Linked DNA regions of Thermochromatium tepidum ATCC 43061. The protein of the gene in region 1 binds, or shares a complex with, the protein of each later gene. Links are inferred from orthologs where the notes say so. Each region holds a gene or a part of one and is shown on either strand. Other genes may lie near its edges. The genes, in order: uvrD and uvrB.

Region 1 (3,220 bases):
AAAACCGCTGAACCTGCCCCGCCCGCCATCCTCTTGGCTCGGCAACCCATTGTCCAATGACCTAGGCCGAGTTCAAGGCCATAGCTCAGGACGCTGGTCGGCAAGGGCTTGAACTGGCGTCTCAAAAAACTGGGCCTCATCTCGCCTTAAAGCCTGCCGGTCTTAGGCTGTTCAGAAGGCCGCCTGAGCGGCCACTCAGCGTCCAATCAATACTGGGCGGACCTAGTGGAGCCGGGGGTGTCAGCCCGCCTAGCGACTCGGCGGCTGTTGACAACCGTCTCTGTGAAAAGCGCTTAATGCTTCTAAATCAGTCACTTGGCATTGAATATATTGTGAATAAGCCTGTGGATAACCTGTGGCCGAACTGTTGGTAAAAGTTCGGCGCTGGTTTCATGCACATTCTACTAACAAATTATCCACAGACAGCTTAAGGCATAAATCATTGATCATAAAAACAAATATCGATTTATCCACTTATCCACAGGCACTATAATCACTAAACAAGATATCTATCTATATAGTTATGTTAGGCGCAGGCCTAAAATTGACCCGTGGACACCCTCAACCTACTCGACTCACTCAATGCGGCCCAACGTGAGGCCGTCTCAGCCGATCCTGGTCATCTGCTGATCCTTGCTGGTGCCGGATCGGGCAAGACACGTGTGCTCGTACATCGCATCGCTTGGTTGCTTCAGGTTCAGCAGGTGCAACCCTGGTCGATCCTAGCCGTCACCTTCACCAACAAGGCCGCACGCGAGATACGCGGTCGACTTGACACCATGCTCGGCAATCCAGTCGGTGGTATGTGGGTCGGCACCTTCCATGGTCTGGCCCATCGCTTTCTGCGTGCGCATTGGCAGGATGCCGGTTTACACCAGCACTTCCAGATCCTCGACTCCGAGGATCAGCTCAGGCTCATCAAACGTCTGCTCAAGGAGATGCAGATCGATGAGGCCCGCTGGCCGCCGCGTCAGATCCAGGGCTTCATCAATCGCCAGAAGGACGAGGGACTGCGTCCACACCATCTGTCCGAGACTGGCGACTTTTTTCGCGACAAGATGATCGCGGTCTATCGCGAATACGAAGCCGCACGTCTCCGGGCTGGATCGCTCGATTTTGCCGATCTGTTGCTGTACACACTAGAACTGTTGCGCGAGCGCGCGGACATCCTCAGTCACTATCAGCGCCGCTTTAACCATATCCTGGTCGATGAGTTCCAGGATACCAGCGCCATCCAGTATGCCTGGTTACGTCTGCTTGCAGGTCGCGACAACCATCTGTTCGTTGTGGGCGACGATGATCAATCCATCTATGGCTGGCGCGGTGCCAGGGTCGAGCACATCCAGTCGTTCCAGAAGGACTATCCAACAACGCGCACCATCCGGCTGGAACAGAACTACCGTTCGACAGGAAATATCCTGGCCGCGGCCAACGCGCTGATCGCTAACAACCCCACGCGGCTGGGCAAGAACCTCTGGACCCAGGGCGGCGCCGGCGAGCCGATCCGCTGCTACAACGCCTTCAACGAGGTCGAGGAGGCGCGCTTCGTCGTCGATCGCATCCGCCGCTTCATCCAGGACGGCCATCGGCACGATGAATGCGCCATCCTCTACCGCACCACGGCACAATCCCGGCTGTTCGAGGAGGCCCTGATCCAGGCCGGCATCCCCTATCGGGTCTATGGCGGACTGCGTTTCTTCGAGCGCGCCGAGATCCGCGACGCCTTGGCCTATCTGCGTCTGATCGCCAATCCAGACGACGATGCCGCATTCGAGCGCGTGGTGAATCTACCCACGCGCGGTATCGGCGAGCACACGGTCGATCTGGTGCGCGAACAGGCACGCGCAGCCGGCGTTTCGCTGTGGCGGACAGCGCGCGATCTCAGTGCCAGCGGTGCACTGGGTCCAAGGGCGAGCAAGGCGCTGCGCGGATTTCTCGACCTGATCGAAAGTCAGCGTGAAATGCGCGTCCGTTACATGCTCAACGAGCTCACCGAACGCATGATCGAGGAAGTCGGACTGATTGAGCACTTCAAGAAGAGCAAGGACGGCAAGGGCCAGGATCGGATCGAAAACCTGGAGCAATTGGTCGAGACCGTCTACCGGTTCGAGCAGGATCTACCCGAAGATGCAGACGACCCGCTCGGTGCCTTTCTCGCCCATGCCGCGTTAGAGGCCGGCGAGACCGAAGCCGATCCATTCGAAGACAGTGTGCAGCTCATGACGCTGCACAGCGCCAAGGGTCTGGAGTTTCCCCTGGTGTTTCTCGTCGGACTCGAAGAGGGCCTGTTTCCGCACAGTCTGTCCCTGGATGATGAGATCAAGCTGGAGGAAGAACGTCGGCTGTGCTATGTCGGCCTGACGCGCGCCATGCGCTGGCTTTATCTCACCTATGCCGAGACCCGACGGATCTATGGACGCGACAACTATCCGGCACCGTCCCGTTTCCTGCGCGAGATCCCACCCGCGTTGATCGAAGAGGTGCGCGGCGGCGGCGCCCGACCGGCGTTCACCGGAGGTCCCACCAAGAGCCAAACGGGCGCCCAGACGCTGGAGGGCTACAGACTCAAGCAGGCGCGATCTCGAGCACGATCCCCCCTACAATAACCGCTTTATCCATTACCACGGCATTCGACCCACCATGTCCGAGTCCCTTAGTTTCGAAGACCTGCTCAACGAGTTCGACCAGACCCAGGCCCAGAAAGGCGAGCCGGCCTTGGGCGACAAGGTCAGAGGCACCCTGATCGCGATCGGCGAGGAATTCGCCTTCGTCGACCTGGGGGCCAAGTGCGAGGGTCGGCTCGATCTGGCTGCGATCCGTGACGCCGACGGACGGCTCAGATATGCCGTCGGCGACACCGTCGAGACCCAGGTCACCGGCAAGGACGAAGAGAGCGGGATGCTGCTGCTCGGCAGCCAGCACGGGCACAGGTATCACGGTCTCGACGCGCTCGAACGCGCCTATCGCCAGGGACTTCCGGTGCAGGGGCAGGTGACGAACGTGGTCAAGGGCGGATGCGAGGTCCAGATGGCCGGTGTTCGCGCCTTCTGTCCGGCCTCACAGATCGACGTTCGCTTTATCGAGGATCTGTCTGAGTTCGTCGGTCAGAAGCTCGACTTCCGGATTACCAAGTTCGAGGGCGGACGCCGACCCACTTTGGTGGTCTCACGCCGTGCGCTGCTCGAAGAGGAGCAGCGCCTCAAGGCCGAAGAACTGCGCG
Region 2 (3,257 bases), 1.2 Mb from region 1 along the record:
CTCGATGTATTCGAGCTCGTTGAGCCGATACACTGGACGCGCACCGAGCCTGACCTTCAGCCGGCGTATGACCTGCCGGGTCTCGGGATCGAGAAAGCGCAGCTCGTCCGTGCCGTCGCTCATGATCCAGTGGCGACCATCTTGGGTCAGACCCCAGCCCTCACCCTGGTAGCTGAAGGTCTCCAGTCGCTCGAAGGTCCGGGCGTCATAGACGATCCCCAACCGCTCGCGCCAGGTGAGCTGAACCAGGCGCCCTTGCCAGACACTAAGCCCCTCGCCAAAGAGATCGTCGGCGAGCCGGAACTCCTGCTCTATGCGCCCGGTGTCGAGATCGATTCGCCGTAGGGCCGAGCGACCATACTGGCCGGTGCTCTCATAGAGCCAGCCATCGCTGAAGACCAAGCCCTGAGTGAAGGCCGTCGGGTCATGCGGATAGCTCGCCACCACCCGATAACCGAGTACGACGGGTGGTTCTGCCAGACAGAGACCCCATCCCAGCATCATCGCTACGGCCAGACTGGGTCTAGGCTTCATGCCGCCAACCCCTGTCTCTGCAAGGCGCGGATCTGGTCGCGGATGGCGGCGGCCTGCTCGAACTCCAGATCCTTGGCGTGCTGGTACATCTGTTTCTCCAGCGCCTTGATGCGCTTGGCCAACTGTTGGGGCGTGAGGCGACCATATTCGGCCATCTGCTCGGCGACCTTGGCATATTCACGCGCCGGCAGCGGCGCGCCAGGGGTATGGGCCTCCAGGATATCGGCGACCGCCTTGCGGATGGTCTGGGGCGTGATGCCCCGGGCCCTATTCGCCCCGATCTGCTTGGCGCGGCGGCGCTCGCTCTCCACGATGGCGCGTCGCATCGACTCGGTGACGCGGTCGGCATAGAGGATCGCCTTGCCGTTGGCATTGCGCGCCGCCCGCCCGATGGTCTGGATCAGCGAATCGGTCGAACGCAGAAAGCCCTCCTTGTCGGCATCCAGGATCGCGACCAAAGACACCTCGGGCATGTCCAGACCTTCGCGCAGCAGATTGATCCCGACCAGCACATCGAAGACCCCGAGTCGTAGATCGCGGATGATCTCGACCCGCTCGACGGTGTCGATGTCTGAGTGCAGATAGCGGACCCGGACGCCGTGCGCGTCGAGATACTGAGTGAGATCTTCGGCCATGCGCTTGGTGAGCGTCGTCACCAGCACCCGTTCACCGACGGCCAGGCGCGGACCGATCTCGGACAGCAGATCCTCGACCTGAGTCGACGCCGGGCGCACCTCGAGTTCAGGATCGACCAGACCAGTCGGGCGCACCAGCTGTTCAATCACCGCACCCGAGTGCTCGATCTCAAAGGCGCGCGGGGTCGCCGAGACATAGATGGTCTGCGGTTGACGTGCCCGGAACTCCTCGAAGCGGAGCGGACGGTTGTCGAGCGCCGAGGGCAGACGAAAGCCATATTCGACCAGGGTCTCCTTGCGCGAGCGATCGCCCCGATACATGCCGCCGAGCTGGGGTACGGTGACATGGCTCTCATCGATGATCAGGATCGCATCGGGCGGCAGATAGTCATAGAGGGTCGGTGGCGGCTCGCCCGGCTGGCGCCCAGAGAGATAGCGGCTGTAGTTCTCGATCCCCTGGCAGTAGCCGACCTCCAGCATCATCTCCAGATCGAACAGGGTGCGTTGCTCGAGCCGCTGGGCCTCGACCAGCTTGCCGTTGGCGCGCAACCACTCAAGCCGTTCCTTGAGTTCCGACTTGATGAGATCGACGGCCTTGAGGATGGTCTCGCGTGGCGTGGCATAGTGTGTCTTGGGAAACACGGTGTAGCGCGAGACCTGACGCCGTGCCTCGCCGGTCAGGGGATCGAACAGCGACAAAGTCTCGATCTCGTCATCGAACAGGGTGATCCGCAGCGCCTCATTGTCGGACTCGGCCGGGTGGATGTCGATCACATCGCCGCGCACGCGATAGGTGCCGCGCGCCAGTTCGATCTCGTTGCGGGTGTATTGCAGCTCGGCGAGTCGGCGCAGGATGGCGCGCTGGTCGATGCGCTCGCCGCGCTTGAGGATCAACACCATCTTCAGATAGGCCTCGGGATCGCCCAGACCATAGATAGAGGAAACGGTGGCGACAATGATGACGTCGCGCCGCTCGAGCAGCGCCTTGGTCGCCGACAGGCGCATCTGCTCGATATGCTCGTTGATCGACGCGTCCTTCTCGATATAGGTGTCGGTCGCCGGGACATAGGCCTCGGGCTGGTAGTAGTCGTAATAGGAGACGAAATACTCCACCGCGTTGCGCGGGAAGAACTCGCGCATCTCGCCATAGAGCTGGGCGGCGAGCGTCTTGTTGGGCGCGAGGATGAGCGCCGGGCGCTGCACCTGGGCGATGACATTGGCGATGGTGAAGGTCTTGCCCGAACCGGTCACGCCGAGCAGTGTTAGACCAGCCTCGCCGTCGTTTAGGCCCTCGATCAGACGGCGGATGGCTTCGGGCTGATCGCCGGCCGGGGCAAAGGGACTGACGAGTTCGAAGGCGAGACTGGACGGATTGGACATGCCGGGAAACCTCGGGGCGGGTGCGGCGCTCGATTCGCGTGTCGGACAGCCTGGGATTCGTTATTATTGTGAGTCCTCAATCACGAATCCAGCCATCAGCGCCATCCAGGTATTCTGCTCCATGACCATCAAGCTCGCTGCCCGTGTCCAATCCGTCAAACCCTCTCCGACCCTTGCCATCACTGCCCGCGCCGCCGCACTGCGTGCCGAGGGTCGCGATGTGATCGGGCTCGGGGTCGGGGAGCCGGACTTTGATACCCCCGAGCACATCAAGGCCGCAGCCGTCCACGCCATCGAGTCCGGTTTTACCAAATACACCGCCGTCGATGGTACGCCAGAGCTCAAGCGTGCCATCGTCGCCAAATTCAAGCGCGAGAATGGTTTGGACTACACACCGGAGCAGATCCTGGTCTCCTGTGGCGGCAAGCAGAGTTTCTTCAATCTAGCCCAGGCACTGCTCGATCCGGGTGACGAGGTCGTGATCCCGGCACCCTATTGGGTGTCTTATCCAGACATGGTGTTGCTGGCTGGTGGCGCGCCTGTGTTCATCCAGGCGGGTGCGGCGCAGTCGTTCAAGATCACACCGGCCCAGCTCAAGGGGTCGATGAACGACAAGACCCGGCTGGTGGTCATCAATAGCCCATCCAATCCGACCGGGATGATGTATAGCCGTGAAGAGCTGGAGGCGCTGGGTGAGGTGTTGCGTGA

What was found.
Region 2: the proteins of uvrD (region 1) and uvrB are in contact, whole or in part, in a crystal structure (PDB 7EGT), measured with the Thermus thermophilus proteins. The link is inferred for Thermochromatium tepidum ATCC 43061 from one-to-one orthologs. Residues at the interface, in WP_096412145.1 of Thermus thermophilus: His654, Arg656, Phe657, Gln666, Asp668, Glu669, Lys680, Arg681, Leu682, Ser683, Lys685, Tyr686, Ala687; in WP_096411307.1 of Thermus thermophilus: Glu23, Leu25, Arg26, Asp27, Gly28, Glu29, Arg30, Phe31, Arg55, Glu326, Asp327, Phe328, Glu379, Ser382, Gln383, His398, Gly400, Arg401.

The regions. Positions count from the first base shown.
Region 1 is NZ_CP039268.1:2,602,801-2,606,020, forward strand. What follows is about bases 181-3,078. They hold uvrD (DNA helicase II), read left to right. Parts: upstream 181-551; coding sequence 552-2,606; downstream 2,607-3,078. Other genes in these bases: E6P07_RS12080 (30S ribosomal protein S1), read left to right, coding at 2,641-3,078. In the rest of the region: more of E6P07_RS12080, read left to right, coding at 3,079-3,220. UniProt on the Escherichia coli protein: A helicase with DNA-dependent ATPase activity. Unwinds DNA duplexes with 3'-5' polarity. Translocates on single-stranded DNA with 3'-5' polarity. Initiates unwinding more efficiently from a nicked substrate than double-stranded DNA.
Region 2 is NZ_CP039268.1:1,406,594-1,409,850, reverse strand. The notes cover bases 41-2,975. They hold uvrB (excinuclease ABC subunit UvrB), read right to left. Parts: upstream 2,550-2,975; coding sequence 531-2,549; downstream 41-530. Other genes in these bases: E6P07_RS06460 (pyridoxal phosphate-dependent aminotransferase), read left to right, coding at 2,671-2,975; E6P07_RS06470 (glutaminyl-peptide cyclotransferase), read right to left, coding at 41-534. Also shown: more of E6P07_RS06470, read right to left, coding at 1-40; more of E6P07_RS06460, read left to right, coding at 2,976-3,257. UniProt on the Escherichia coli protein: The UvrABC repair system catalyzes the recognition and processing of DNA lesions. A damage recognition complex composed of 2 UvrA and 2 UvrB subunits scans DNA for abnormalities.